Regions from separate parts of the Arthrobacter sp. KNU-44 genome, predicted to be linked through region 1. Evidence: riboswitches for the same ligand, from Rfam matches in the RefSeq annotation. Region 1 holds a riboswitch; each other region holds the start of a gene.
What was found. A riboswitch is a leader RNA that binds a small molecule or an ion and turns the genes downstream of it on or off. The one in region 1 is predicted to bind S-adenosylmethionine.

Region 1 (7,688 bases):
GCCTTGGTGCTGGAAACCGCACGTCTGCTGACGCTGTTCGCGAAAGTGAACTAGTCCCAATTTCCGGAAGGTTCGTGATGACCCGCAACGATCGACTGACAGCCATCCTTGATCTCCTCGCCGAGTCAGGGCATGTTGAGGTCGAGGATATCGTGACCCGACTGGCCGTCTCGCCGGCCACGGCGCGCCGTGATCTGGACAGCCTCGCCAAGCAGCGGCTCCTGAGCCGTACCCGTGGCGGAGCAACCACAGGATCGGTCGCCTACGAACTTCCGGGGCGCTACAACAGGGATGATCACGCCGAGGCAAAGCAGCAGATTGCCTTGGCAGCCTCGGAGCTCATCATGCCCGGGGCCGTGATCGGACTCAGCGGAGGCACCACCAATACGGCCCTGGCCCAGGTGCTGTCCACCCGCGAAGACCTGAACGCGCCCTCCAACAGGCCCATGCTGACGGTGGTCACCAACGCAATCAATATCGCCGCCCAGCTTGCCGTGCGTCCCAACATCAAGATCATGGTCACCGGCGGCATCCTGAACCCGCGTTCCTACGAACTTGTCGGGCCCTACACCGATGTCATCATGCAGAAGGTTGCCTTGGACATCGCCTTCATCGGCGTCAACGGAGTCGATCCGAAGATCGGCCCCACCATCACCGACGAGGGAGAAGCCATGGTGAATACCGTCATGGCCCGGCGCGCCACCGACTCCTATGTCCTCGCCGACTCCACGAAGATCGGCAAGCGTGCCTTCGCGGCGATGGCCGGGTACGATTTCCGCCGGCTCATCACGGATTCGGGCATCACGGCAGAGGACAAAGCTGCGTTTGAAGCCGGCGGCACCGAAGTGATCGTGGCCAAGGACGCCTAGCTCTGTTAGATGGCCGTCAAAAGACCATCGGGGGAGCGTTCAACACGGTTTCGTCCGTGCTGCGCCGCACCCACTGGCTGAACGGCGTGTCCAGATCGTACTTGTCCTGGTCGTTGCGGATCAGTGTCCGTAGCTCCGCGTTGCCCGGGTTGTTGAGGGACTCGAAGTACTCCACCGACCAGTGGAACCACCGCATGCAGAAGAGCCGCATGGTGAGGCCATGGGTCACCAGCAGGGTGTTGGGCGCGTAGTCGGGTTTCTCCCAATGCCGGTACAGGGTTTCCATGAAGGACGAAATCCGGTCGTAGACATCGGAACCTGATTCGCCCTCGCGGAAGCGGTAGAAGAAGTGCCCGTAGAGGTTGCGGAGCTCCTTCTGGTCCCCGATGTCTCCGGCAATCTGGAAGTTGGCCCAGTCCTGTTCACGCAGCCGGGGCTCCTCGATCACCCTTTCCGTGAGGCCGCCCAGATTCAGTGCCTCGAGGGTCTGGTATGCCCGAAGGTACGGCGAGACATAAACGCACACGGATTCGCCGTCGAGCTTCCTGCGCAGTGCCTCACCCGCGGCCCGTGCCTGCTCGATGCCGAGCTCCGTCAACGGGATACGGTAATCGGGCACACGGTTGTAGATGGAAGTGTCGGCGTTGGCGGCGGACTGGCCGTGCCGGATCATGAAGATTCGTGCTGGCGCGCTCATCCCACCAAGCATAGGGTCAGGAGACGCCTGGCCATGCAAACGGACTCCGGGTGGCCGGGCTCAGGGGAAACATCAGGCAAATGCAGGCAAGATAGGAGCATGCTCCTAGCCTCAACGCGCCGGTTGCGCGCCGAAGTACTGATTGTCCTTGGCCTGTCCCTCGGCCAATCGGCCGTGTACTCCGTGGTGCAGTTGCTGGACAAGATGACCCAGGGGCCTTTGGCCCATGCGACGTCCACCCTCAACCGCTCGCAGAGCACGCGCGAGTACTTCGATCTCACCTACCAGCTGTTGGATATCACGTTCGCCCTGGTCCCGGTGGTGTTGGTGTTCTACTTCCTGTCTTTGCACCGCCAAACGGCGGAGAGCCCCTCGGGTTTCACCCGGCTGGGCTTCAACTTCGCCCGCCCGGGCCGCGACGCGTTGCAAGGACTAGGCCTCGCCGCGCTGATCGGGATCCCGTCGCTGGGCCTCTATGCTGCCGGCCGCGCCCTGGGGATCACCACAGCGATCATTCCCAGCGGCCTGGACTCCTACTGGTGGACCGTGCCGGTGCTGGTCCTCTCCGCGGTGCGGCACGCCGTCGTCGAAGAAGTGATCGTGGTGGGCTACCTCCTGGACCGGTTCGGGAAGTTCGGGTGGAGCACCCCGCTGGCGATCGTGCTCAGCGCGCTCCTTCGCGGCAGCTACCACCTGTACCAAGGCTTCGGACCTTTCATCGGCAATGCCGTCATGGGCCTCGTGTTCGGCTGGATATACACGAAGACCAAAAGGGTCATGCCGCTCGTGGTGGCCCACGCCCTCCTGGACATTGTGGCGTTCGTCGGCTTCAGTGTCTTCGGCAAGGCCATCGGGCTGGGCTAGGGGCGCGTTAAAAGGTTTCGGCCGCCATTGCGGGGTGACGTCATTGGCACCCGCATAATGGCGGCCGAAGTTTTCCGGGCCATCCTGGCCCGTTGGTCCGTCAGATCGTGACGGCTCCGTTGGCGGTTTCGAACGTTACCGACATGATGCCCGGCGTTCCGTGCGGAGCCATCCATTGGACAGCAACGTCCTCAAGCGGCTTCTCCACGGGTTCTCCGAGCCATTCGGTAACCCGTTCCGCGGAGCCGGCAATGGTGAGGCTGGACATCTTGACGTCGCTTGGGTACACGAGGGACGGGTGAAGTGCAGGGTCGCCCTCCCAACGGAGCAGGTACGGAACCTGGGGATCGGCGATGAGTCCCAGGATGCCGATCTGCGACCAAACGAGTTCGCGGCCGTCCGGAAACTTGCGGTTGCCGGGGACAGCGGCGCGTCCGAGCCGCTCTTCGAACGGGCTCAGGTCGTCAACAGCGACGCACCAGCCCATCCAACCGCCTCCTGCGGCGGAGCGTGCACGGACTGCTTGTCCAAAAGGTGCCTTGTCGGATGCCGGGTGGTCTAGGACCTCGACAACTTCCAGGTATTTGTGGTCAGCAAGGGGGATGATCATGTTCCGGGTACCGAAGCGCGGATGCACTCCGCCCCGGACTGCGTCCACTCCCAATGCTGCGGAAATTCGCTCGGTGGTGGCCAAGAGGCCATCTCGTTCACAAGCGTAAGAGACGTGATCCATGCGCATGGCTTCATCTTGGCACTTTGTGATGGAGCTCTCAGCTAAGTCAAGCCTAACCAAGGTGGGATGTATCGAAAAGGCAGCTCAGAGTCACTTCAGGACGCGCCGGGACCGAAAACTACTGTGTTCGTCACAAACCTTCCGGAGCCCGCAATACCGTCCATAGACTGGCGCCAACCGAACGCCGGCAGGCTGAATACTTCAGCCCGGCAGGCTGAAACACGGCAAGAGCCCAGACAACCAGGAGTCCGCATGTCGCAAGGATGGTCATTCGAAACGCGCCAGATCCACGCCGGCCAGGAGCCGGACGCCGCCACCGGCGCCCGGGCACTTCCCATCTACCAGACCACTTCGTTCGTCTTTCCCAGCGCGGAAAGCGCGGCCAACCGCTTTGCGCTCGCCGAGCTGGCACCCATCTACACCCGGATCGGCAACCCCACGCAGGATGCGGTGGAACAGCGCATAGCGAGCCTGGAGGGTGGACTCGCGGCACTCCTGCTGAGCTCCGGCCAGGCCGCGGAAACGTTCGCCATCCTCAACGTCGCCGAGGCTGGCGACCACCTGGTCGCCAGCCCGAGCCTCTACGGCGGCACATACAACCTGCTGGCGCACACGCTGAAGAAATTCGGAATCTCGGTCACCTTCGTCGAGGACCCGGACAACCTCGAACACTGGCGTGACGCCGTGCAGCCAAACACCAAGCTGTTCTTCGCCGAAGTCGTCTCCAACCCGCGCCAGGACGTTTTGGACATCGAGGGCGTCTCCCGCATCGCGCACGAAGCCGGAGTCCCGCTCGTCGTCGACAACACCCTCGCCACGCCCTACCTGATCCGGCCCATCGAGTGGGGCGCGGACATCGTGGTGCATTCGGCCACCAAGTACCTGGGCGGGCACGGATCCGCCATTGCCGGAGTCATCGTGGACTCCGGCAACTTCGATTTCGGCAAGGACCCCGAGCGGTTCCCCAACTTCAACACTCCGGACCCCAGCTATAACGGCCTGGTCTATGCCCGGGACCTCGGCAAGGACGGTGCCCTCGGCGCGAACCTCTCCTACATCCTCAAGGCCCGGGTCCAGCTCCTGCGCGACCTTGGCTCGGCAGTTTCACCGTTCAACGCTTTCCTGATCTCCCAGGGAATCGAAACCCTCAGCCTGCGGGTGGAACGCCACGTGGAGAACGCCACGAAAGTGGCGCAATGGCTCGAAGGGCGCGACGACGTCGAATCGGTCGCGTACGCGGGGCTGCCTTCCAGTCCGTGGTTCGAGCGCGGGCGGAAGTACGGACCCCGCGGCACCGGCGCGGTGGTGTCCTTCACCATCCGCGGCGGGATCGACGCCGGCAAACGCTTCGTGGACGCCCTGGAACTGCATTCGCACGTGGCAAACATCGGGGACGTCCATTCCTTGGTTATCCACCCCGCGTCCACGACACACAGCCAGCTGACCCCCGAACGGCAGGCCGTGGCCGGAGTGACCCCGGGCCTGGTGCGGCTGTCCGTCGGGATCGAGCACATCGACGACATCCTCGCGGACCTCGAGTCAGGATTCCGGGCGGCGAAGGGCAGCTAGTGCCGCTCCGGATGGCGCAGGAGGCCGGCGGGCGACGCAACATGAATCTTCGCCAGCCGGCCTCCTTGGTCCCTGCTTCGTGAACAAAACACGGTCAAGTGTCACAAAGGTGTCATAATCTTCGTCAGAAGGGGTCCGGTTTTCCTAGACTCTTCCTATAGGTCATGAGTGCCAGCGACAGCCCCGGCTTGCTGGCCGGCAACCCTCCATTCGCGGCGGGGTGCCCCGGGTGAAGACCTGGCCCTTCGCTGTGTTGGCGGCGGGCAAGCGCGATGTGAGGTGTCAACGAATGACAATTGCTGCAACAGCCATACCCCTTTCCGGTACCCAGGACGGAACACTCAAATATGTTTCCGTGGGCGGACTCGAACTGGAGGCCGGAGGTTTCCTGCCGGAGGTCCTCCTTGCGTACGAAACATGGGGGCGGCTCAATGCCGACGCTTCGAACGCCGTCCTGGTGGAACACGCCCTGACGGGCAGCACCCATGTGGCCCGTGGCGAGAGCGACGAAGAAGGCTGGTGGGAGCAACTCGTTGGTCCGGGCGCCACCATCGACACGGACCGCTACTTCGTGGTCTCCGTCAACATCGTGGGAGGCTGCTACGGCAGCACCGGGCCGTCGTCGAGCGCTCCTGACGGCAAACCGTGGGGTTCCCGCTTCCCTCTGGTGACGCTGAGGGACAGCACCGTAGCCGAAGCCCGGCTCGCCGACGCTCTAGGGATCCGCAGCTGGCACACCGTCGTGGGCGGGTCCATGGGCGGTGCCCGTGCACTCGAATGGGCTGTCGGCTATCCGGGCCGGGTCGAGCGATGCGCCGTGATTTCGATCGGGGCGTACAGCACTGCCGAGCAGATCGCGTTCGCGCAGGCCCAGACGCTCGCCATCCGGCAGGACGCCGACTTCAACGGCGGTGACTACTATGGCCAGGCCGCGCCCGAGGCGGGGTTGGCCCTTGCCCGGCGGATCGCCCACATCACCTACCGTTCGGCGGATGAACTGGACTTCCGCTTCGGCAGGAACGCCCAAGGCGGCGAGGCACCCCTCCAGGCTGCCGCGCTGGGGGACCGCGGCCGCTACCAGGTGGAGAGCTACCTCGACCACCAGGGACGCAAGCTGGTCCAGCGCTTCGACGCCAACAGCTACATCGCCATCACCGAGGCCCTCATGAGCCACGACATCACCCGCGGCCGCGGCTCATTGGAGGAGGCGCTGTCCGTGGCAACGGCGAAGTTCTTCGTTGCGTCGGTGGACTCGGACCGGCTCTACTTCCCGGAACAATCCCACGAGCTGGCCAAGGCCTTGCCCGGAGAGGTCCCGGTTCACGTAATCCAGGCGCCGATCGGGCACGACGGTTTCCTCACCGAGATCGGCCAGCTCGGCCCCCAGTTGCGCGAAGCCTTCTTCGGCTGAATCAGCCGTTCATGATCTCCTGGCGGAGCTTCATGTAATCCTCCATGGCGATTTTCCCGTCGCTGTACTCCTGGTCCAGTTCGGCCAGTTTCCGTGCCCGGTAGCCTTGGGGCGCGCTGTTCGGCTGGGGCGCGCTGTTCGTTTGCGGAGCAGCCGACGACGGCGGAGCGGCCTGCGGTACGGGCGTCGCCACCGGGGGTTGCGGCTCAGCCGGGAAAATTACCGGGGGTTGCTCCGGGTATCCGACGGGGTTGGTCTGCGGAGGATAGGGCTGACCGGGGTAATTCTGCGGAGGGAAGTCCCGGAGCCTGCGTTGGCGCGAGCGGTTGTACATGCGGATCCCCATCGGAATCAGCCAAGAGCAGACGATGATCCAGAAGATCAAATTGTTCACGGTACAGGCCTCCTAGGTCTTTCACCAGCTTAGCCCCGCCCCCCGTGACCCGCCCTGTGGTTCCCGCTCAACTCCGGGGCAGGAAGGTGTCGGCAGGACCGAAGACGGGTCCCGGCGTCGGGCGTTTCGGCAGGATGCCGTCACCGGAGGACCGGTGCCGGATCCTGCGGATGACCCAGGGGACAAAATACTCCCGTGCCCATACGAGGTCGCCCGAGCGGGCTTCGCGCCAACTGCGCTGGGGGAGCGGCTTGGGGAACAGTGGTTCGAGGCTATGCGGCACATTGAGTGAGTCGAGGACCATCGCGGCGATCGTGTGGTGGCCGAGCGGGGAGAAATGCAGGCGGTCTTCGTCCCACATCTGGGAGTTGGAGAGCTGCCGCAGGGACCACATATCAGCGATCACGGCATCGTTGCGGGCGGCCACCGTGCGGAGGTTTTCGTTGTAGATGGCCACCTTGCCGCGGATCCGGCCGAGTACTGACGACAAGGTGTCCGGGCCGTTGAAGAGAACCACGGTGGCGCCTTCGGAACTCAGGGTCTGCACGGCGGCATCGAGTTTCTCGGCCAGGGCGTCCGGATCGCCGCCGGGACGGATGAGGTCGTTGCCGCCTGCGGAGATGCTCACGAGGTCCGGCTTGAGGTCCATGCACGGGCCAAGTTGTTCGTCGAGGATCTGCTGGAGCAGCCGCCCGCGGATGGCGAGGTTAGCGTAGGCGAAATCCCGGTGTCCCCTGCTCAGTTCCTCGGCTACGCGGTCGGCCCAGCCGCGATGTCCCCCTGGATTGTTGGGTTCCGGGTCGCCGATGCCTTCGGTAAAGGAATCACCGAGTGCCACGTAGCGCGTCCACGGATGAATCCGCTCGTGCGGCTTTGCCTCCACCATGGAATCAGTGTCACTCACGTTCATATCCTGCCTCTTGCTGCAACGCTACGCGCCCGTAGCTTGTTACTCATGGGTAACTGTAAGAATAGTCCCATGAGTCAAGCTTCTGCCTTTCCCGCCCCGGTCGTTTTGTGGTCCCACGAAGAGGAGGAGCGGGCTGGAAAGCCGTTGCTGGTCCTGTTGCACGGTTACGGCTCCAACGAGCAAGACCTCTTCAGCCTTGCCGGGCTGTTGCCCCGGGACTTCGTCGTCGCTTCGCTCCGCG
Region 2 (7,688 bases), 1.9 Mb from region 1:
CGCCACCCCCGCCCCGGCATCCTCCGCGTCCGCCGCACGGCGGTCCGCATCCGCCGCACCTGCACAAACATGTACCCCACCCCCCGCACCCCGGCCCGCCCGCGCCGCATCGGCCACCTGGGCCCTCGGCGGAACCGGAAGACATTCCATAACCGTCGCCCGCGAGCCGGAGGATTTCAGCCGCCGGCCGTGAGCCTCACCGCAGCGACGCCCCCGCCTGTTGAGGTGGCGGAAGCACTTGAATAAACCCGCATTACCAGAACCTGGACATTGACCGACCCAGGCTGGAGCTGAACAACTCGCGAGTAGGAAGTAGCGCAATCGATCGTCTGATCCTGGGGGGCAAGGCCGATCCGTGGATCCTGGGCGATGACAAGGTGGACATCCGAGGCGCCAACACAGGCTGCGGTCAGAGTATACGGGCCCGCGTCCTCGACCCTTGCACTCTTTCCAACCCCGCTAACGGCGCCGCCCACCGTGCCGGAATCCTCCAGGATCACCGCGCCGGAGGCGGCCCCGAGAAGCTTCCTGGCGGTCACGAGGTTGCTGGCTTCGAGCGACACCGTTGCCTGGTCCTTGGTTGGCAATGGCGGCCGAGGAGGGGAACTCCGAGTGGGCCCGGCAGCCGGCCGAGGATCGCCGGCGTCGGTATATTCACATCCGGACACATAGGCCGCGAGCAGCAGCCCTGCCAGTGTTAGCGCTACGGTTCTGGTTCCCCCATGACCCACCATGAATCCGAGTGTAGCGGGCCGCGTAATTTAGCATCGCGACCCTATTGTGCCGCCATGCCCTCAGTAGTTAACTAGTTTGCGGCCGGTCAAGCTTGTTAAATGTCTGGTGCGCCGGTTCTGGGGCCGGCGCACCAGACTTCCCCAACTAACTCGCATTTGTTGTCGTTTAGCGGCCCCTAAACGACAACAAATGCGAGTCAGTTGGGCTTCTCAGGAGCCGATCGGAGAAAGCGCCCGCACCAGGCCGAAGAGGTCCTTGGGGTCATCGGGGTTCGCGACGAGGTCGATCTCATCGAAGAATTCCGAACCCTCAACGGCGGCGCGGAGATACCGCAATGCCGAAAAGTCCTCGATCGCGAAGCCCACAGAATCGAAAATCGTGATCTGGTCCGTGGCGGTGCGGCCCGGCGCGTTCCCGCACAGGACCTGCCAGAATTCCGTGACGGGAAATTCGGCGGACATTTGTTGGATCTCGCCTTCAATCCGCGTCTGGGGATCGTATTCCACAAAAACGTCGCCGAGGCCCAGGATGGCGGCGTCGAGCTCGGTCTTCCCTGGGCAATCGCCTCCGATCGCGTTGATGTGAACGCCGGGCGAGACCTGGGCAGCCGTCAGGATGGTGGCATTCGCCTTGTCCGCCGTGCAGGTGGTGATGACATCGGCACCCTCCACTGCTTGGGCTGCCGAGTCTGCGATGGTGATGTCGAGGCCGAGGGGAGCCATGTTCCGGACGAATTTCTCCATCGCAGCCGGATCCGTGTCCCAGATCCTGACACTGTTAATACCCAGGGCCGCCCGGAAGGCAAGGGCCTGAAACTCCGATTGGGTTCCGGTCCCGATCATCGCCATGATCCGGGCATCCGGGCGCGCGAGCTTCTTCGCGACCATCCCGGACGTGGCCGCCGTCCGAAGCGCCGTCAGCACTGTCATCTCTGCAAGGAACGTCGGGTAGCCGTTATGGACGTCGGACAGGACACCGAAAGCCGTCACGGTCTGGAAGCCGCGCGCGGGATTCGAAGGGTGTCCATTTACATACTTGAAGCCGTATGTTTCCTGGTCGCTGGTGGGCATCAGTTCGATGACCCCAAATGGCGTGTGACTTGCCACCCGCGGAGTCTTGTCGAAAGATTCCCACCTCCGAAAGTCGTCCTCCAGGTACTGAATCATCTCCGAGATGATGGTTTCCGGGCCCCGCCCGGCCGTCCAACGAACCATATTGCGGACATCGACAAAGCGCGTCATGTGCGCTCCTTTCCCTCATAAACATTGTTGCTACGAGGCTACGGAGCGGTGATATGCATCCACAATTGCCAAAGTACGTACTTTTCATTGAAAAAATGTACAAAATGGCGATTGATCCTTTGCAAAATGCTTAGACGAGTCGTCGTCTCGCTGACGACTACCGGAGGACGGAACTGAGCAACAGGCTCGTCTCGCTATTGACGATCCCCTCGATGCCGCGGATCCTGCCCAACACCTGGTCAAAGTCGCTGAGGCTTTCCGTGCGCAGCTCGGCCACGAGATCCCAACCGCCATTTGTGGTGTGCAGTGCCCAAATCTCCGGCAGTCCCCTGAGTTGGCGAATGACTTTGTCAGCCGATCTTCCTTCCACGGCAATGAGCGCAATGGCGCGAATGGCAAGTGGATCGACCTCGTCGCGCACCCTCGCAGTGAAACCGACGATGGTTCCCGAGGAGACAAGACGCTCGAGCCTGCTATTCACAGTGGCCCTGGCCACGCCCAGCTTACGCGCGAGGCTCGCCACGGACGCCCTGCCGTCCTCCCGGAGGGCGGAGAGGAGCTGACGGTCAAGGTCGGTGAGTGCTGCCATAAAGATAAACGTATCGCCCATTCCCCAAGCGGGCCTGAGTCCGTAGGGTATCGACATGAGCATCTACATCAGCCCCGACTCTGCTGCATGGTCGCTGACGGCCATGGCGACTGGTGCGTCAGCGGGATCAATCGATGATGCAAACGGCATGTCCAACTTGGTGAAGGAAATCTACGAGACAGAAGGTTTCGAAGCCCTGTCGGGTGTGGTTTTTGCCTTGGCTCATCACAACAGCCTCTCGCTGCACGCGCTCGCCACGGCCACCGGGATATCCGTGCACGAGTTGCTGGAAATCCGGAAGCACCAAGGTTCCACTTTCCATCACTCCCCTACGGGAGTAGCGTCGCGGTTTGACGCCATTCCACCCCGGATCCAGGCAAGCCTTGAACCGCTGCCGAATGAAACCGACGCCTAAGACCCCCGGTTACGGAACATGACGACGGCCAGTGATGCAGGCCGCCGTCGTGGATGTTATTTTCTTCTTGAGTAATGAGCACCAGCGCGAAGCCCTGACTTGCTGGTCGGCAACCCTCTCTCCGGCGGGGTGCCTCAGGTGACTACTCGGCGTATCGACACTTTCGAACTGCAAGCGTGACTGAGGAGCACCAATGCCTGAACCCACCGAAGAAAAACTCTCGTACCGTCTCATCACGGGCCCTGACACGAAGGATTTCTGCGAGCGGATCTCCACCGCCCTCGCGGAGGGATACGTGTTGCACGGCAGCCCGGCCGCGACCTTCAATGGCACGGACGTGATTGTGGCCCAGGCCATCGTCCTACCCGCCGCGATCGCGAGCGCAGATGCAGCAGTTGCCAACGCGGTAGACCAGCTTGATGAAGAGTTCGACGGCGAGGGCCACGCATGAGCTACGCAGGCGACCTCAGCCCGCACGATGCCTGGGCCAAGCTGGAACAAGGCGCCATCCTGGTGGACGTCCGCACCGAAGGCGAGTGGGCACACATCGGGATCCCTGACACAAAGGCCACGGAAAACGATCCCTTGTTCATCCAGTGGAACCTGGCCGGCGGCATCCCCAACACCCGTTTCATCGAAGAGCTGACGCAGCAGGCTCCGGAAGCGGATGGCACCGAACTGGTCTTCCTTTGCCGCTCCGGACAGCGCTCCATCGCCGCCGCGATCGCCGCAACACAGGCCGGCTACACCGCCTACAACGTCCTGGAGGGTTTCGAGGGCGAACCGGACCGCTACGGCGAGCGAACCGTGAACGGCTGGAAAAACCGTGGACTTCCGACGAACCTGGGGAACATCTAAGTGACTTTCAATCCTGACGCCGCCGGCTGGAGCCCTGATACCCAGGCCGTCCGCGGCGGTCTTGACCGCACCAACTTCCAAGAAACGTCCGAGGCCGTCTTCCTGAACTCCGGCTTCGTCTACGAGTCCGCCGCAGCCGCAGAGCGCGCATTCACCGGTGAGGACGAGCGCTTCGTCTACTCCCGTTACGGCAACCCCTCCGTGGCCACTTTCCAGGAGCGACTCCGCCTTCTCGAAGGCACCGAAGCGTGCTTCGCGACGGCGTCGGGCATGTCCGCTGTCTTCACCGCCCTCGGTGCGTTGCTGGCTGCGGGCGACCGCGTGGTTGCCGCCCGCTCGCTCTTCGGTTCCTGCTTCGTGATCCTCAACGAGATCCTGCCCCGCTGGGGCGTCGAGACCGTCTTCGTGGACGGCCCGGACCTGGACCAGTGGCGTGCCGCGTTGTCCGAGCCGACAACGGCAGTGTTCTTCGAGTCGCCGTCGAACCCCATGCAGGAAATCGTGGACATCGCGGCGGTGAGCGAGCTGGCCCACGCGGCGGGCGCTACCGTCGTCGTCGACAACGTCTTTGCCACCCCCCTGCTGCAGCGCTGCGGCGATCTCGGCGCGGACGTGATTGTCTACTCGGGCACCAAGCACATCGACGGCCAGGGCCGGGTCCTTGGCGGAGCGATCCTGGGTACCAAGGAATTCATCGACGGTCCCGTCAAGCAGCTCATGCGGCACACCGGGCCATCGCTTTCCGCGTTCAACGCCTGGGTCCTGACCAAGGGCCTGGAGACGATGGCGCTGCGCGTCAACCACTCCTCGGCGTCTGCGTTGCGGATCGCCGAATGGCTTGAGGATCAGCCGGCCATCAGCTGGGTCAAGTACCCCCTGCTGAAGTCGCACCCGCAGTACGAGCTCGCCGCGAAGCAAATGAAGGCCGGCGGAACCGTGCTCACCTTTGAACTGCTGCCCTCGGCGGGGCGATCGGCGAAAGAGGCCGCCTTCGCGCTGCTGGACGGGCTCGCCGTGATCGACATCTCGAACAACCTAGGCGACTCCAAGTCCCTCATCACCCACCCCGCCACCACCACGCACCGCGCCATGGGTCCGGAAGGCCGCGCGGCCATTGGCCTGAGCGACGGCGTCGTGCGGCTTTCAGTGGGGCTGGAGGACGTGGACGACCTCATCGGGGACCTGGAGAGGGCCCTCAAGCAGGTCTAGCCGGGCGGTTCGCGCCAGTCCTGGCGCACCCAGGTGAGGACGGGCTGCGGCTTGGTGTCGCTCTCGTCCCTCTCCGAGCGCATCGTGATCTGAACGGCGTGCTCGACGACGGCGGCCAGCCCGGCGGCGTCGGGCGCGCTCCCGTTGCTCTCGCTCCAGCGCCCGGCAACACCGCGCTGTTCGATGGCGCCGTTGCCGCGGCCCAGGATGGCTGCCACGCCGGTTTGGACCAAGTCGAATTCACCCTGTTCGGCGAGGACAGGTTCCAGGTACTCCACCAACGACCACACGACATCCGCGGCGGGCTCCGGGCGAAAGGTTCCAAAGTCCAGCAGTTCGGTGCGGAGGCCGAAGTTGCTTGCTTGCCAGGACGCCATCCGCAAAAGCGCCGTAGGCACGGCCGCCGGCTCTATTCCGGCATGGTACTCACGAACAGAAGTCTCAACCAAGGCCCTGACGAGCACCGCGAGGAGCGCCGCATCCTCGGCCCGGAGGCAGACATCGGCCACCCGGACCTCCACCGTGGGAACGTGCCGGGACAGCCTGGCGTCGAAGTAGACCATCCCCTCGTCCAGCAACACTCCTGTTTCGATGAGCCTCCTGACAACACGTCGGTAAGCGGCCAAGGAACCGAAGATGGCTGACGGCCCCGACGAAGGCCAGCGGTTCCACGCCTGCGTCCGGTAACTCTCAAAACCGGTAGCCAGCCCCCGCCAGTACGGAGAATTGGCGCTCATCGCCGTGAAGACAGCGAGCTTGTCCCGGATCCTGTCAAGCACCATCACGCCTTCCTCCGGGGACTCGATCGAAGTGTGGACGTGGAATCCGCAGGTGAGCTGTTCGTGCGCCGTGATGCCGAAACGTTCGAGCATAATGGCGTAGCGGGGATCCGGGGTGGTGTGCAACGCGGCGTCCACGGGCGACGTGGCCAACGCGGCGATCCTTGCGCCGTGGCGGCGAGCGGCATGGCTCGCGAGGCCCCGCCCCCTGCGGATCTGGTGCAGGAGCTCTGCGTAGCTGCGGCATGGCCGGGTCTGGGTTTCTATCTGCTCAAGCTTGAGCTCGTGGCTTAGGCCGGTATCGGGGCCGTCGATCTCCTCAAGGGGCGGACCGGCGTCGGGACTCTCCTGGCTCGGACCAGCGTCGGGACCGTCCTGGGCGAGGCCGTCGTGGGTGGGACCCGATAGGAGCGCGTCGGCAAGGGCGAGCGGCTCGCCGGTCACGGGATCGACGATCAGCAATTCCTCTTCCACACCAAAAGTGCGCACGGATCAATTGTGCGCCATGGCAGCCTCGCCGAGACAGATCGGGGTTTTGCGGCCCGCCCGAAGGATTCTGCTGGAAGTCCGAATCGAGCCAAATCCGACGCGGTCAGTCCTGGAAGTACTCGATCTTGGCACCGATGGTGTTGAGCCGCTCGGCCAGGTCCTCGTATCCGCGCTCAATCACGTAGATATTGCGCAACTCGGACGTTCCGCGGGCCGCCAGCATCGCCAACAGCAGGCAAGCTGCGGGTCGGAGTGCCGGAGGGCATCCGACTTCCGCACCACGCCACTTGGTGGGGCCATTGACGTAGATGCGGTGCGGATCGAGGAGTTGGACCTGGGCGCCGAGCTTGTTGAGCTCGGTCAAGTAGATCGCCCGGTTCTCGTAGACCCAGTCGTGGATCATGGTCTGGCCCTCGGCATTGCCGGCGATGACCGCGAAGAACGGCAAGTTGTCGATGTTTAGCCCCGGGAACGGCATCGGATGGATCTTGTCTTCCGGGGCGCGCAACCGTGATGGCTTGGTAGTGACATCCACCAGGCGAGTCCGTCCGTTGCGGGCAAAGTACTCCCCGGAGATGTCGAGCTGCTGGCCCATCTGCTCAAGCGTGGCCAGTTCGATCTCCATGAACTCAATGGGGACCCTGCAAATGGTGACTTCCGAGTTGGTCACGATGCCCGCGGTGATGAGGCTCATGGCCTCGATCGGGTCTTCCGACGGGAAGTACTCAATGTCAACATCGATCGCCGGGCGGCCCGTGATCTTCAGGGTGGTTGTCCCGATGCCGTCGATCACCACGCCGAGCCCCTGCAGGTAGAAACAGAGGTCCTGAACCATGTAATTGGGGCTGGCATTGCGGATCACGGTAGTACCGCTGCGGTGTGCGGCGGCCATGATGGCGTTCTCCGTCACTGTGTCGCCGCGCTCCGTAAGGACAAAGGTGCGGTGCTCGCCGTCGGCCGGTGGAGCCTGCACGGAATAGAAGCCGGACTTGGCCTCCACCGAGAGCCCGAACTGCCGCAACGCCTGCATATGCGGTTCCACGGTTCGAGTCCCGAGATCGCAACCACCGGCGTAGGGCAGTTGATACGAGGCCGCCTCATCCAAGAGGGGGCCCAGCAGCATGATGACGCTACGGGTGCGGCGGGCCGCCTCCACGTCCATGGAGGCAAGGTCCAGGGTCTCCGGGCGGCGGATGCGAAGATCGTTGCCGTTCAGCCAGGTGCATTCGACACCAATTGAGGTCAAAACCTCGACGATCCGGTTGACTTCTTCGATCCGGGCAAGCCGACGCAAGATAGTGGTGCCGCGGTTGATGAGGCTCGCGCAAAGCAATGCGACGCCGGCATTCTTGCTGCTGTTGACGTCTACCGAG
Region 3 (7,688 bases), 450 kb from region 1:
GGCGTCCTGCCGATCATGCAGGGCCCCATCGCCACGGCCATGGGCGGGATCGACTTGTCCTGGCTGGCAGGCGGGCTCGTTGCCGCGGCGGTTTACGGCGCACTGGGCCCACGGGTTCATGCCCGATACCTTCCGCTGCCGTCCTCAGCCGCAGTTTCCTCCGCGGCCGCGACGTCGCAGCCGCTTGCGGAAGACGCCGTCGCCAATCTGGTCAACGACTGAAAGGACACCCGATGACCACCAACGCTTTCCCCGACGAGGCCCACGCGATCACGTGGCCCGAAAACTTCAAGGCGGCGGCGTCGTTCACGTTCGACGTCGACGCCGAATCGTGCACCATTGCGCACGATCCCACAAGCACCAGGCGCATGTCGCTCATGAGCCACCAGTCCTACGGCCCGAGGGTCGCTGTTCCGCGGCTCCTGAAGATCCTCGAGCGACAAGAGATCCAGGGAACCTTCTTCATCCCGGGGTTCACGGCGGAAAGCTACCCCGATGTGGTGCGGCGGATCGTCGACGGCGGCCATGAAGTGGCCCACCACGGCTACTTGCACGAACCGATGCAGGGAATCGATGCCGCCACCGAGGCCAACTACCTGGACCGCGGGCTCGAAGCCCTCGCGAAGGTAGCCGGGGTCAGGCCGGTCGGCTACAGGGCACCGTGGTGGGAGCTGAACTGGCACTCGCCGGCACTGCTAGCGGACCGTGGCTTCCTCTACGATTCAAGCCTGCTCGACGGCGATGCCCCCTACCGCATGGCGGTTGCCCCGGGTAATTCAGGGGATAGCGATTCACGGGACATTGTGGAGATCCCGGTCGATTGGGCCCTGGACGATTGGGAACAATACGCGTTCTACCCGGGAGTAACAGGAAGCGGCGTCATCGAGAGCCCGGCCAAGGTCTTGGAGATGTGGACCCTCGAAGCCGAAGCCCACCACGCCCAAGGCAGTTGCTTCGTCTTGACCAACCACCCGTTCATCTCCGGCCGTCCATCCAAGGCCGTTGCCTTGGAGCGGCTGATCGAACGAGTGAAGGCCATGGACGGGATGTGGGTGACCACCTTGGAGCGGATCGCCGAACACACCAAGGCCACGGTCAACGAGATCCACAGCCACGGCCGGATCGAGATCCCCTCCTACCCAGGCGCAGGAGCCAGCTTCAAGCCTGCCCGCGTCTTACAGCCCGCCCCCAACTAGGCCTATCCCCACCCAACTAGCTCGCAGTTGTTGTCGTTATCACGGCTCAAAACGACATCTAATGCGAGCTAGTTGGGCTGGGCGGAGCTGCAGGTGAACCGGGCTACAGGTCGGTGCGGCACGGGGCCGTGTGGAGTTTGTAGAGTCCGTTCAGGTCTCCGGCTGCCAAGCCATCCGGGGCACCGATCTCCGGGTACATGAGCTGGATGGGATCCTCAACGTGGTCAAGGCCCACCACGTGGCCAAGTTCGTGTTGAATCACGGCGGAGACATAATGGGCACCCCCGGGGACACCCAGCAGTTCCGTGATTTGCGGGGCGTCGAGGTCCAGGCTTCCGGAGACGTAGCTCTTGGGTCCGGTGCCGAAGCTGTACATGGTGCTGCCTCCGGTTCCGATGACGGTTCCTGCCAACCCCGGAGCCGCCTCGGGCGTGGTCCAGGAAATCAACAGCGGTGCCCAACGATCTCCATAGAGCGCGGGCTGGTAGGGCTTGCGCTTCTCGGAGGGGTTTTCCGTGCTGGGGCCGTCGTCAACGAATTTGAGGCCGGTGGCGGCGGCGATCTTGGCGATGGCGTCGGCGATGAGCCCCTCGGATCCGGCCGGGGCGAGGGCTGCGTTGACCACGTAGTGCAATGGCCGGCACGGAGAGTAGCCAACTGGGGTGCCGTCGGCGTTGGTGGCCAGGAACTTGTAGGAGCTGCTGGCTACCGCAGGCTTCGCGGGGGAGCCGAGCGGCTGCCCGGCTTCCTCCAGTCCAGGTGGTGGGGTATCCGGCGCACGGGCCGCTTTTTGTGGTGCCTGCCCGGGAGCCCCGTCCTGCCCGGGGCTGCTTGCCGTGGCATGGGCAGAAGGGGTCCGGTTTGGAAGCAAGCCGGTGATCCCGGGGCCGCCGCGGAGGAATCCACTGACCAGGACGGCTACGGCAGCGACGACTGCCACCACCATCAAGTTTCGGAACAGCGCCAGAACGGTACTGGGGCGCTTGGGCGGCGGACCGCCGTCGTAACCGTAGTTTGAATGCAAGTCTTCCCCCAAGTCCCTGCACCGGCGCCCCGTCGGGCCGGCGCTACTAACCGATGACTGCGCCGAAGACGAGTCCCAGCCCATACGTTGCCGCGGCCGCACCGAGCCCGATGGCGAGCTGCCGGAGGCCGCGGGTCAGCGGCGAGGTTCCGGACAACAAGCCGACGACGGCGCCGGTCGACAGAAGCGCGATGCCCACCAGCGTACCGGCCACAGCAAGCGCCGCGAAGCCCGTCATGCCGAAGATGAACGGCAGGATGGGCACGATGGCGCCCGAAGCGAAGAAGCAGAAGCTCGAGATCGCGGCACCCCAGGCGGAGCCTACGGCCTCGTGCTCGTTGACGGTTTCTTCCACTTCGGGTTGGAGCGAGAGGCTGGGATCGCAATCGCAGCTGTAGAGGCCCATGCGTTCGGCGGCCCGGTGTTCGGCGGCTTCTCGGGACATGCCCCGGGCCAGATACACCAAGACCAGCTCATTGTGCTCGATGTCCAGCGCAGGGGCTGCGGTGAGCGTGGCCTGGGTGGGGCGGGTGGCCTTGAGGAGCTCGAGTTGCGAGCGCACCGAGACATACTCGCCGGCACCCATGGACAAGGCGCCCGCCAGCAGGCCTGCGATGCCGCTGAACAGGACCACGGTGGCGGGAACGCCGGTGGCCGCCATGCCCATTACGAGTGAAAGGTTGCTGACAAGGCCGTCGTTGGCGCCGAATACGGCCGCGCGGAACGTGCCGGACAACCTGTTGCGGCCGCGCGTCGCCAGGCCGCGGACTACTTCTTCGTGGATCTGTTCGTCGGCCGCCATGGCGCGGGTCGCTGCCGGATCCTTCGCGTAAGGCGAGCGGCCTTCAGCCCGTTGGGCGAGGGCCAGCACGAACACCGATCCGAAGTTCCGGGCCAGGAAGCCGAGCATTTGGCTTCGGACCGAGGCCGCCTTCGGCATACCGGCATGTTCGCCGAGGAGCTTGAGCCAGTGTGCCTCATGGCGGCCTTCAGCCTCTGCGAGGGCCAAAAGGATTTCGCGTTCCTCGCCGTCGCGGCGCTGCGCCAGTTGGCGGTAAACGGCGGCCTCGGCTCGCTCATCCGCCAAGTACTGCCGCCAGCGCTTGATGTCCGACGACGACGGGGGAGCCTTGGGGGCTGCTACGTCCTGCGATGGACTGCTTGAGTCCTGCGGATTATCTGGATGCGAGTTGTCTGGATGCGAGGGTTTTGTGTGCGGTTGCACCGGGACTCCTGGGTTGCTGGGGCGGGCTTCATCGCCTCATTGCGGCTCCACTCTATCGCCAATTTCCGCGGTTTTTCGGCCGGTAATCCTCACTGGAGAATTTAGGTCCCCCTCAAAAACGGGAGGCTCCCGGGAAGCCTTGACCACGGCAGGGGGCAGTGCTGGGATGGATGGACAGGGTCCACGAATTGGCGGGGTAGCGCTGGACGGCTGCCTCCTATGCCTGTGCGATGGGCTCAGCGGCACGTCGAACGGAGGTTGCACCATGGACAGCACCGAGACCCACGCCCGCCACCCCGACCGTCCCACGGTCGAGGCCGATCCCGCCTATGACTACAACGAGGACCTGGCGGTGGACGAGGACTGGGACGACCAATCCGAGGTTCTTGACGACGACGAGCGGCCGGTTGCCCTCGATGCCGACGAACACCGTGAGGCTGAAGAGATCGAGTAGCCCCGGGCTCCGCTGAACCCGAGGTGCTAAACCCGGGCGGCTAAAACGCGCTCAGGATGAAGTGCCTCTGCACGCCTGCCCGGTGCCCGGTTGCCGCCACCGTAAGGGTGAGTTTCCGTGTCGCCGGGAACCAGCGGGCGGGCTGGACCGCCTTTGAGAGCGCTTCGGTGATGAGCCGCGGCTCATGATGCCAATAGCGTTCCAAGTTCCCGTCCACCACGAACGTGATGGAGCCTTGGGACAGGTCGACGCCGGGAATCACCCGGACGAACTCGTCCACCCGCCGGGGGCGGGGCAACAACAGGGTGCCGGACTGGGTGGTGCGGTCGGCGGTGGCGCCGATTTCGAAAGGCATGGCCTTCTCCTGTGGAGTTGCTCTTGCCCGTTCGGTTGTCTCTGGTCCGAGCCGGGCCGCTTCTTCATCCGAACCACCCGCGAACATGGGGTTGGCGTGTGGCAAGTCGGAGCTTGGCACCACATCTCTTGAAGCTCTTCCTACTGTACATGGAACGGTACAATCGCGGCCCGGTATTAAGGCTCGGTAGAAATGGTTCCAAAAGGCAGCGGCGCCGCACCCTCGAGGAGAAGGTGCGGCGCCGCCGTCGTACTTGATTCTGTGAAGCTTAGTGGCTGGCCACCGGGTGGGCTTCCAAGGGGAGCTCCTCCACGGCTGCTCCGGCAACGCGGCGGTCCCAAGCTTCGCGGACCGCGGGTTCGGTTGGCGGGGTCAGCAGGGAGACCACAACGTAGACCACGAGCGAGGCGCCGAGGCCCCAGTAGATGGGATCGTTGGCGTAGACGCCGTCTTCGCTGGGGATGATTCCCGTGGCGTAGGCGATCAGCAGGCCCAGCGTCAGTACGGACCCGACCGCCATGGACCAGGCCGCGGCAATACCGGTGCCGCGCTTCCAGACCAGCCCGCCCAGGATGGCAACCAGGAGTCCACCCACGAGGATGTCGTAGGCGATGGTCAGGGCTACCACGACGTCTTGCGCCGCCATCGAGATCAGCACGGCAACGATGCCCAGGCCAAGGACCCAGTACCGGTTGGCCTTGACGTCGTGCTCGGGGTTTTCGGTGTCGTCGGTGTTGATTGTCTTGCCGAACCAGCTGGCCACGAACGGGACTACGTCGGCGCGGGCAACGGTGGCTGCGGCGATGAGGGCCCCGGAAGCGGTGGACATCATGGCCGCGACTGCCGCGGCCATGACGAGGCCGCCGATGCCGATCGGCAGGATGTGGGTGGCTACCTCGGCGTAGACAACGTCTTTGCCGAGGGCCTTGACGTCGATATTGGGCAGGGCCACGCGGGCGGCAAGGCCGATCAAAGCTCCGGCGACGCCGTACAGGACGCAGTAGATGCCGGCAGTGGCGCCGCCCCAACGGGCCACCTTGGGGGTCTTGGCGGTGAAGACGCGCTGCCAGATGTCCTGGCCGATCAGGAGGCCCAGGGTGTAGACCACGAAGTACGTGATGATGGTCTGCGCTCCGATGCCGTCCAACTGGAAGAAGCTGGCGTCAACGCGGGCACGGATGCCGTCGAAGCCGCCGGCGGCGTTGAGGACGAACGGGAGCATGAGGAAGAAGATGCCTACCGTCTTGATGATGAACTGCACCTGGTCGGCGAGGGTGATGGACCACATGCCGCCGATGGTGGAGTAGACGAGGACGATTGCGCCGCCGACGGCGATGGCAAGCCAGCGCTCCCAGCCGAAGAGGACAACGAAGATGGTGGCGTAGGCACCAGTGGACGTGGCGCACAGCATGAGTGTGTAGGCCAGCATGACGATGCCGGAGGTCTGCGTGGCTCGCTGGCCGTAGCGCAGGCTCAGCATCTGGGAGACCGTGTAGATCTTCAGTCGCTGGATGGTGCCGGCGAAAAGCAGGCTCAGGAGGAGCACGCCCGAACCGATCGCGACCACCAGCCACATGCCGGAGACACCGAACTTGTAGCCGAGACCGACGCCGCCAACCGTCGATGCGCCGCCGAGGACGACGGCGGCCATGGTGCCGGTGTAGAGCATCGGACCGAGGCGGCGTCCTGCCACCAGGAAGTCGCTGTTGTTCTTGGTGCGCGACTTGCCCCACCAGCCGAAGGCCAGCATGGCAAGCAAATACACCACCACGATCGCAATATTGATGAACGAAGAGTCCACGGTTGGCTCCTGAAAGTGATGCGCAGAGCTCTGGGGGATTCCGACGCCGGTCCGCTGGGTTCGCGCGGGGTTGCGGAAGGTCTCTGCGCTGGTGATTGGGGAGAGTAGTCTGTGATGTATGCCTCACAAACAACACTTGTTGCCTATGAGGATACGTAGTGATGCGAGTAACAGTCAAGACGCTGTCTTGCACAGCGGACTCATCGGCGGCCCTCCGGCTAGCCAAAGGCCCTGCCACGCGGGCGATCCGGCTACTATTGCTGCAATGACAGGGCCGCATAAACGGCCTGAAAGGTTCGTGAATGAAGGCTCTCCCCGTTGAACCGAGCAATGTCCCCGTTGCCATCGGTTCCAGAATCCGCGCCGCCCGCCAATCGCAGCGGCTCACCATCGAGCAGGTTGCCGACGCCACTGGCCTCACCAAAGGGTTCCTGAGCCGTGTGGAGCGTGACCTGACATCGCCGTCGGTCGCTTCCCTTGTGACGCTTTGCCAAGTTCTCTCAGTGTCCATCGGAGACCTTTTCGCCGCACCGGAGACACACCTGACCCGGCGCGACGACGGGCCGAGGATTTCGCTCGGTGGCCAGGGAATCGTGGAGCGGCTCCTGACTGCCCGATCGGAACGGAGGTTGCAGATCCTGCAGGCCTCCATCGAGCCACGCGGCCGCGGAGAAGCCGAGCTTTACGCCGTCGATTGTGACGTCGATGTCCTGCACGTCGTCAAGGGCCGGATCAAATTGATCCTCACCAACGAGGAGTACGAGCTCGAAGAAGGAGACACGCTGTCCTTCCCGGGCCGCGAGCCGCACACCTGGGTCAATCCGACGGACGAGCCCGTCGAGGTTCTCTGGATCCTGGTGCCGGCAGCCAGCCGCTGACGCTGGCGCCTTGGCCACCCGGCGTACGAGGCCGACACGCGGCGTGTAACACGCCTGAAACATGACTGACTTCCGGATTTAACCCTGGGGCCTTTGGTGTTACGTGCCTGAAATGAGCCGTGCCGAAGGCTGAAACAGGCCGACTGTACGTTCGAGTCAACGCAACTTGTCAAGGTCGGTAACCCGTGAGGTACCAGGACCTGTTCGTTTTAAAAATGGTCTCGCCGTGCGGGCGCCATGGAGCGCCGTATATGCAGGAAGGCTCCCGAAATGAACCCAGTATTCTTCAGCGTAGGGCTGGATGTGAACCCCCAGACCCTCGATCCCGGCGCAACAGCCTGGATGCTTGCAGCTTCCGCCCTCGTTCTACTCATGACGCCAGGTTTGGCGTTCTTCTACGGCGGCCTGGTCAGGATGAAGTCCGTCCTCAACATCATGATGATGAGCTTCGGTGCCATCGGCGTGGTCGCGGTGGTCTGGGCCCTGTGGGGCTACGGACTCGCGTTCGGCCCGGATACCCTGGGCGGCTTCATCGGAGATCCCTTCGCGAACTTCGGACTCAGCGGACTGGCCAGCGTCATTGGCGGGAAAGCCCCAGGGCTGCCGGACATGGTCTTCATAGGATTCCAAGCCACGTTCGCCATCATCACTGTCGCGCTGATCAGCGGCGCTGTGGCTGAACGTGTCAGGTTTGGCCCATGGCTGCTGTTTGCCGGCCTTTGGGTGACTATCGTCTACGCTCCCATCGCCCACTG
Region 4 (7,688 bases), 3.1 Mb from region 1:
GGATCCTGTCCAGGATCGAGTTCTTGAGATTCTCAGGAGCCGCTTCCGTACAGGAGCGCTTTACCACGGTGCGGATGACGCACTCAAGGTCGTATTGCTCGGTGCACTCCGGGCAGTCTTCCAGATGCACTTTGATCTCCGCGATGTCCTCGCGGGTCAACGCACCATCGAGGTATTCGTAGATACGCTGCATCCGAGCATCGTCGCAGTCGCCCAATCCTTGGCAGCTCATTTCCTTTTCTCCTGTTTTTTGCTTGTGGCCGCGCCCACGGCCAAGGCCTTTTCTTCCGCGCCGGCGCGGATTCCCCGCTCTGCGGCATAGTCCGCCAGCAGATCGCGCAACATTTTCCTGCCGCGATGAAGCCGGGACATGACCGTCCCGATCGGGATATTCATGATGTCTGATATTTCCTTGTATGCGAATCCTTCGACATCAGCGAAGTACACCGCGAGCCGGAATTCCTCCGGAATGGACTGCAAGGCGCTCTTTACGTCCGAGTCCGGCAAATGGTCCAGTGCCTCCGCCTCCGCAGAGCGCAGCCCCGCGGACGTATGGGATTCCGCCCGCGCCAGCTGCCAGTCCTCGATGGTGTCCGAATTCGACTGCAACGGTTCGCGCTGCCGCTTCCGGTAGAGGTTGATGTACGTGTTGGTCAGGATGCGATACAGCCACGCCTTGAGGTTGGTGCCCGGCTTGTACTGGTGGAAGGCTGAGAAGGCCTTGGTGTAGGCCTCCTGGACCAGGTCCTCGGCGTCGGACGGATTCCTGGCCATGCGCATGGCAGCCGAATAGAGCTGGTCGACATACTGCATGGCGTCGCGTTCGAAGCGCGCCCTCCGTTGCTCGGGGGTCTCGGTTGCGAAGTCCACTGCAATCTCGACGTCGGCCTCAACAGTGGCGTCGCCGTCGGACGTTGCGTCCGTGACGTCGGTCGCTGCTTTGTACATGGCCGCTGCGGCCGGATCCATGGTGCTCATTGCATCCAAGTCTACTGTCACCCTCCGGGAGTCCCTTGGCAGCTCCCGCCCAAGCGCCAAGTGTTCCTCGCGGTCTTTAACCAAGGCCAAAAAACCATCTCCACTCAAACGACATGACCGCGCGGCACAATGCACGCGCCACAATCCAAGGTCCAGCCCATACCGCACCTTCTCTTGACAACGGCAGGCTTCGGGCAAATATTCCGCAAAGATGCAAGACTAGATCCGACTGCACCCCGTGAACACCGCACCACTTGAACGCAACACCACTTGAACACTGTGGCAAGCCATCCAGGAGGCAAAACATGTCCCTCGTCCGTTTTCTCGCCAGGCCAATGTTGGCTTCCAGTTTTGTCGTCGCAGGGCTGGACAAGCTCAAGAACGCGGATGACACTGCCAAACAGCTCTCTCCGCTGCTCCGCCGCGCTTCCGAGTCGCTGCCTTTCCCGGCGGACGAGAAAGTGCTGGCGCGGGTCATCGGCGGCGCGCAAGTGGGCGCCGGCGCCTTGCTGGCCCTCGGCAAATGTTCCCGGTTCTCGGCAAGCCTGCTTGCCGGCATTTCGGTCCTGAATACCTTTGTCGAATGGCGTTCTGCCGACATCAGCACCAAGGAAGGCCGGCTCGCCCGCCGCGCCCAGTTGCTCAAGAACATTTCGCTGACAGGTGGCGTATTCCTTGCCGCCGTCGACACCGCGGGCAAACCGAGCCTCGCATGGCGCGCCGAACACCTTGCCATGGACGCCAAGAAGGCCACGGGCAAGCAGTTCAAGAAGACAGACCGGGCCGTCCGCAAGGCCGTAGACAACGCAGTTGGAGCATAAGGAAGCATGCCAGGAACCCCCTCGACGCAGACAGACGATTCAGGGAGCACCACAGCCTCCGCACTCCCCCTGTGGCCGGCACCCTTCGCCAGCCACCCCGTGGATGCCACGGTCACGGTTCCTGGTTCGAAGTCGCTGACCAACCGCTATCTGGTCCTGGCGGCATTGGCCAACGGCCCAAGCAGGCTGCGGGCACCCTTGCATTCACGGGATTCGGCACTCATGGTCGAGGCCCTCCGCCGGCTTGGCGCCACCATTACCGAGGTTCCCGGCGATGGACACTACGGCCCGGACCTTGAAGTCACTCCGATCGACCCCGTGGCCGTCGCGTCGGAGACCGCCATCGACTGTGGCCTGGCCGGCACGGTCATGCGTTTCGTGCCGCCGCTCGCGGCCCTGCGCAACGGCGCTTCGGTGTTCGACGGCGATCCCCACGCACGCCAACGTCCCATGGGCACCATTATCGAGGCCCTCCGGACACTCGGGCTGGAAGTCAGCGCACTGGACGGGCACGCGGCGAGCTCCCTGCCGTTCAAAGTATCCGGCACGGGCTCTGTCCGCGGTGGCCACCTGGTGATCGATGCGAGCGCCTCGTCGCAGTTCGTCTCCGCCCTGTTGCTGGTCGGTGCCCGGTTCGATGAGGGCCTTCACCTGGAACATGTCGGCAAACCCGTACCGAGCCTTGACCACATCAACATGACCGTCTCGGTCCTGCGCGGCGTCGGAGTGCAGGTGGATGACTCCGTGCCGAACCATTGGCGCGTCGCCCCCGGTACCATCCAGGCGTTCGACGAGAGGATCGAGCAGGATCTCTCCAACGCGGGTCCCTTCCTCGCCGCGGCGTTGGCCACGAAGGGAACTGTCCGGATTCCCAACTGGCCGGCCAACACCACGCAAGTCGGGGACCTCTGGCGGGACATCCTCGCCGCCATGGGTGCCACTGTCACGCTGGACAACGGCACGCTGACAGTCACCGGCGGACCGGAGATCCTTGGCGCGGACTTCGACGAAACCAGCGAACTCGCCCCTACCGTTGCGGCATTGTGCGCCCTGGCAACCAGCCCTTCCCGGCTCACCGGCATCGCTCATTTGCGGGGCCACGAAACGGACAGGCTGGCTGCTTTGGTCGCCGAAATCAACCGGCTTGGCGGCGACGCCGAGGAAACCAGCGACGGCTTGGTGATCCGGCCCGCGGCGCTGCACGCCGGCGTCGTGCGCAGCTATGCCGACCACCGCATGGCTACCGCGGGCGCCATCCTTGGGCTCGCCATCGAGGGTGTCCAGGTCGAAGACATCGCGACGACTTCCAAGACCATGCCCGAATTTCCGCAAATCTGGGCATCGATGCTCAGTTCCGGCCCAGCGGGCGCGGACACCGTTTCAACGGAGACAAGCAACTAACGATGGCCCGCGACGCAAGCTCCTGGGATGAGTCCGATGTCCGGATCCGCCCCAACAAGAAGGGCACACGCCCCCGCACGAAAGACCGCCCGAGCCACGACGACGCCGTGATCGGGCGCATCATCACAGTCGACCGCGGCCGTTACACCGCGATCGTGGGCGAAAGCTCGGACAACGAACGCATTGTGATTGCCGCACGCGCCCGGGAACTGAGGCGCTCCCCCGTGGTTCCCGGAGACTTCGTGGCCCTCGTCGGCGATGTGTCCGGAGCCCCGGACACCCTCGCTCGCCTCGTGCGCGTCCAGGAGCGAAAGACCCTCCTGCGACGAAGCGCCGACGACACGGATCCGATCGAACGGGCCGTCGTCGCCAACGCCGATCAGCTCGTGGTGGTGGTTGCGGCCGCCAATCCGGAGCCGCGCACCGGATTCATCGACCGCGCCTTGGTGGCAGCGTACGACGCCGGAATCGAGCCGTTGCTGCTCGTCACCAAAGCGGACGTCAAGGATCCGACGGAATTGCTCGCCAACTATGTGAGCCTTGGTTTCCCCATCATCATCAGCCGCACGGCCGACGCCGGCGCCTCCGGCATCGATGCCCGTTCAGACGACGGCCTCTCCGCCCGCCTTGATGGCGACGCCGTCGGCCAATTGCGGGACTACCTCGACGGCAAGGTCACTGTGCTCCTGGGCCATTCCGGCGTCGGGAAGTCCACGATGGTGAATGCCCTCACCGGCGCCGAGCGCGCCACGGGCGGGGTCAACGCCGTGACGGGTCGGGGACGGCACACTTCGTCCTCTGCCCTCGCACTGAAGCTCAGCGATGCCCCCGGGGGCAGCTGGATCATCGATACGCCCGGCATCCGCTCCTTCGGCCTCGCCCACGTGAACCCGGACCGCATCCTGCATGCCTTCCCGGATCTGGAACCCGGAACGGAGATGTGCGAGCGAGGCTGCAAGCACGATGCCTCCGCGGTTCGATGCGGACTGGATTCCTGGGTCGCCGACGGCCACGCCGGCGAGGCAGGTCCGGCCCGCTTGGCGTCGTTGCGCCGGCTCCTCGGCGCGGACCCGCGCATGGAAGCCCAGGAGACCAAGGAATTGGGTACGGTCAACTAACTGCGCGCCTGCCGTCCTACCTCCCCGGCTCACCGGCGAACAGACGGTAGTTTGGAACCATGACCCAACCCGATTCGAGCTACAACGACGACCTGCGGCTGGCACACGTCCTGGCCGACTCCGTCGATTCCCTGACAATGGAGCGGTTCAAGGCACTGGACCTCCAGGTCGAGACCAAACCCGACCTGAGCCCCGTCACCGATGCCGACAAAGCAGCAGAGGAAGCAATCCGTGGGCAGCTCTCCCGTTCCCGCCCCCGCGACGCCGTCCTCGGGGAAGAATTCGGCAGCACGGGCCACGGCTCGAGGCGTTGGATCATCGACCCCATTGACGGGACCAAGAACTTCGTGCGTGGCGTACCCGTCTGGGCTACGCTGATCGCCCTCGTGGACGAGGGCGAGGTAGTAGTGGGGCTCGTGAGCGCTCCGGCGCTCGGCAAGCGTTGGTGGGCGGCCAAGGGCTCGGGCGCCTACATGGGCCGGTCGCTGGCCGCAGCCACCCGGTTGAAGGTTTCCAACGTGTCGCGGCTCGAAGACGCCTCGCTTTCCTACTCCGAGCTTTCCGAGTGGAAGCAGCACGATAAGCTGGACAACTTCCTGGGCCTCGAGAACGATGTCTGGCGCAGCCGTGCGTATGGCGATTTCTGGTCCTACTGCCTCGTGGCCGAGGGCGCCGTGGACATCGCTGCCGAGCCGGAACTCCAGGTCTACGACATGGCGGCTTTGGTGCCGATCGTGACGGAAGCCGGCGGGCGCTTCACGTCCCTGGACGGTGCGGATGGTCCCTTCGGCGGAAACGCCGTGGCCACTAACTCGATCCTGCACTCCGAGGTCCTCAAGAGGCTCAACCCCGAGCTCGACGACCTCCTCTAGTCCACTCTCTCCACTGAATAAACGACGGCGGACGCCCACTTTTGGGGGCGTCCGCCGCTTTTTCTTCGGCAGGAGGCACATTTTTCCGGCGGTGTAATAATCCGCTTAACAATCGCCGGTCACATTGGAATGAGCCTTGCCGGTGTCCTACGCTCTTTACAGGTCACGAGTGCCAGCGCGAAACCCCGGTTTGCTGGCCGGCAACCCTCCATCGCGGCGGGGTGCCCCGGGTGACGACCCGGCCGGTCCGGAACGGATGCGGCAAGCGCGGACCCCCTGCACGCAGGGGTCCCTCTTGAGTGAGGTCCCATGAGCACAGCCACATTTACTTCCCAGGCTCTTTCGCTGAACAACGAATCTGCACAGCACCGCGGTGAAACCCTCCCCCGGGCATCGCGCCCACTCGCTGCGGTCACCGGCGCGGAGTTGCAGGCACCCTTGATCCAGGGCGGCCACATCCGCTACGCCAATCTTGACTACGGCGCTTCCGCACCTGCCCTGACGGTGGTTTCCGCGTACCTCAACGAGATCCTGCCGTACTACGCGAGCGTCCACCGCGGCGCAGGCTATGCCTCCCAAATCAGCACCTCGGTCTATGAAAACGCCCGCAACATCGTCCGTGACTTCGTTGGCGGCCGGCCGGACGATTCGGTCATTTTCACGCGCAACACCACTGATTCCCTCAATCTACTGGCCGGCTGCCTGCCAGTTGAGGACGGTCGACACATTGGCGAAGTCCTTTACCTGGACATCGAGCACCACGCCAATCTCCTCCCGTGGCAAAGTGTCCCCCACCGCAGCATCGTTGCCGCGGGAACGTTGTCCGAGACCGTCGCCAACGTCCGCACAGCGCTCTCCCACGGCGGCGTCAGCCTCCTGGCTGTCACCGGCGCGTCAAACGTGACCGGCGAAATCCTGCCCATCAAGGAACTCGCTGCCTTGGCCCACGAATTCGGGGCGCGGATTGTGGTGGACGCGGCGCAACTCGCCCCGCACCGCAGAATCGACATCGCCGCCGCGGATGTCGACTACTTGGTTTTCTCGGGGCATAAGCTTTATGCGCCGTTCGGCGCAGGTGTCCTGGTGGGCCGTCCCGACTGGCTCGACGCCGGTACACCGCACCTGGCCGGAGGCGGCGCCGTCCGAGAAGCGCGCCTCGATTCCGTCAGCTGGGCCACAGGACCGGCCAGGCACGAAGGCGGCTCGCCGAACGTACTCGGCGCGGCCACACTCGCCCGGGCCACACAGGTCATCGCCAGCCTCGACCACGATGAATGGCACGCCCACGAGGCAGCCATCCGCTCGCATCTGGTCGAGGGCCTCAAGCAAATCGACGGCGTGACCGTGCACCAGATCTTCAGCGACACGGATCCCCAGGACACCATCGGCGTCGTGAACTTCTCGCTCCAGGGCTACGACGCCGGACTTGTGGCTGCCTATCTTGCGGCCGAGCACGGCATTGGCCTGCGCGACGGACGCTTTTGCGCCCACCCGCTGCTCAAGCGCCTCGGCCTGCCCTCCGGATCACTTCGAGCCAGTTTCGGCGTGGGCTCGCGCTTGGAAGACGCCACCCGGCTCATTGCGGGCATCCACGCGCTCAAGAGCAACGGCCTCGGCTGGGACTACGTAGTGGATGCCGGCCGCTGGGTGCCGGCGAACGACCACCGCAGCTACCCGGAGTGGGCTCCCAACACTCCCGGGACCGCGGGAGCCGCTCCCTGCAGCACTGACTGATTGCGGTAGATTCGTAGGGTATTTTTCCTGTCCTACGAAGGAGTTCCTGCGTGGCCCCGCGACCCAAAGGCACATCAGCCGGCCCCAAGCTCTATGAGGAACGGCGCCTTGAACTCGGCCGGAGTTTCCAGGACGGCGGAGAACACTATGATCGTGTCCGGCCCGGCTACCCTGCGGATTCGGCCGACTGGCTGCTGCCGGAAGGCGCCCGGGACGCGGCAGACATCGGCGCCGGCACCGGAAAGTTCACCGCGCTCTTCGTCGAGCGCGGGCTCGCGGTGTCCGCAGTGGACCCCTCGATGGACATGCTCACCCAGCTCCGCAAAACGTATCCACAAGTGATCACCCTGGAGGGCACTGCCGAGGCAACTGGACTGGCGGACTCAGCATTCGACGTCGTCAGCGTTGCCCAGGCCTGGCACTGGTGCGATCCCCTCGCCGCGAGCACCGAGATCGCCCGGATCCTTCGACCCCAGGGCACTATCGGCTTGATCTGGAACCAAATGGACACTTCGGTGCCCTGGGTCCATCGATTGACCCGCATCATGCATGCCGGCGATGTCCACAAACCGGACTTCCGGCCTGTGGTGGGCCCGGAGTTCGCGGGTCTCGAAAGTCACGTGACACATTGGGAGGATCCCGTGACTCCGGCCGACATCCTCGAACTTGTGAAGTCGCGCAGCTACTACCTGAGGGCGAATGACGCCAACCGGGCCAAAGTCATGGGCAACCTTCAGTGGTACCTCTTCGAACATCTGGGCCAT

Region 2: another riboswitch for S-adenosylmethionine. It lies ahead of ACSVHC_RS12960 (DUF1737 domain-containing protein); the one in region 1 lies ahead of metX (homoserine O-acetyltransferase MetX).
Region 3: another riboswitch for S-adenosylmethionine. It lies ahead of ACSVHC_RS05830 (hypothetical protein); the one in region 1 lies ahead of metX (homoserine O-acetyltransferase MetX).
Region 4: another riboswitch for S-adenosylmethionine. It lies ahead of ACSVHC_RS18305 (aminotransferase class V-fold PLP-dependent enzyme); the one in region 1 lies ahead of metX (homoserine O-acetyltransferase MetX).

Annotation. Positions count from the first base shown of each region.
Region 1 is NZ_JBPXNG010000002.1:636,074-643,761, reverse strand. It holds gene ACSVHC_RS03830 (class II fructose-bisphosphate aldolase) at 1-54, shown strand, start outside; gene ACSVHC_RS03825 (DeoR/GlpR family DNA-binding transcription regulator) at 78-869, shown strand; gene ACSVHC_RS03820 (histidine phosphatase family protein) at 886-1,566, opposite strand; gene ACSVHC_RS03815 (CPBP family intramembrane glutamic endopeptidase) at 1,666-2,430, shown strand; gene ACSVHC_RS03810 (VOC family protein) at 2,531-3,169, opposite strand; gene ACSVHC_RS03805 (bifunctional o-acetylhomoserine/o-acetylserine sulfhydrylase) at 3,416-4,732, shown strand; SAM riboswitch class IV at 4,893-5,008, shown strand; gene metX (homoserine O-acetyltransferase MetX) at 5,022-6,143, shown strand; gene ACSVHC_RS03795 (hypothetical protein) at 6,145-6,537, opposite strand; gene ACSVHC_RS03790 (SGNH/GDSL hydrolase family protein) at 6,605-7,447, opposite strand; gene ACSVHC_RS03785 (alpha/beta hydrolase) at 7,517-7,688, shown strand, end outside.
Region 2 is NZ_JBPXNG010000002.1:2,554,602-2,562,289, reverse strand. It holds gene ACSVHC_RS12985 (hypothetical protein) at 1-152, shown strand, start outside; gene ACSVHC_RS12980 (hypothetical protein) at 177-563, opposite strand; gene ACSVHC_RS12975 (ornithine cyclodeaminase) at 945-1,976, opposite strand; gene ACSVHC_RS12970 (Lrp/AsnC family transcriptional regulator) at 2,134-2,565, opposite strand; gene ACSVHC_RS12965 (hypothetical protein) at 2,621-2,980, shown strand; SAM riboswitch class IV at 3,051-3,163, shown strand; gene ACSVHC_RS12960 (DUF1737 domain-containing protein) at 3,174-3,431, shown strand; gene ACSVHC_RS12955 (rhodanese-like domain-containing protein) at 3,428-3,838, shown strand; gene ACSVHC_RS12950 (O-succinylhomoserine sulfhydrylase) at 3,839-5,047, shown strand; gene ACSVHC_RS12945 (glutamate--cysteine ligase 2) at 5,044-6,315, opposite strand; gene ACSVHC_RS12940 (UDP-N-acetylglucosamine 1-carboxyvinyltransferase) at 6,419-7,688, opposite strand, start outside.
Region 3 is NZ_JBPXNG010000002.1:1,089,797-1,097,484, reverse strand. It holds gene ACSVHC_RS05855 (purine-cytosine permease family protein) at 1-222, shown strand, start outside; gene ACSVHC_RS05850 (polysaccharide deacetylase family protein) at 234-1,196, shown strand; gene ACSVHC_RS05845 (matrixin family metalloprotease) at 1,300-2,142, opposite strand; gene ACSVHC_RS05840 (VIT1/CCC1 transporter family protein) at 2,267-3,445, opposite strand; gene ACSVHC_RS05835 (hypothetical protein) at 3,711-3,899, shown strand; gene ACSVHC_RS05830 (hypothetical protein) at 3,940-4,254, opposite strand; SAM riboswitch class IV at 4,269-4,388, opposite strand; gene ACSVHC_RS05825 (sodium:solute symporter family protein) at 4,523-6,055, opposite strand; gene ACSVHC_RS05820 (helix-turn-helix domain-containing protein) at 6,358-6,933, shown strand; gene ACSVHC_RS05815 (ammonium transporter) at 7,204-7,688, shown strand, end outside.
Region 4 is NZ_JBPXNG010000002.1:3,686,830-3,694,517, reverse strand. It holds gene rsrA (mycothiol system anti-sigma-R factor) at 1-232, opposite strand, end outside; gene ACSVHC_RS18330 (sigma-70 family RNA polymerase sigma factor) at 229-1,068, opposite strand; gene ACSVHC_RS18325 (DoxX family protein) at 1,284-1,799, shown strand; gene aroA (3-phosphoshikimate 1-carboxyvinyltransferase) at 1,806-3,200, shown strand; gene rsgA (ribosome small subunit-dependent GTPase A) at 3,203-4,318, shown strand; gene hisN (histidinol-phosphatase) at 4,378-5,190, shown strand; SAM riboswitch class IV at 5,352-5,464, shown strand; gene ACSVHC_RS18305 (aminotransferase class V-fold PLP-dependent enzyme) at 5,500-6,924, shown strand; gene ACSVHC_RS18300 (class I SAM-dependent methyltransferase) at 6,975-7,688, shown strand, end outside.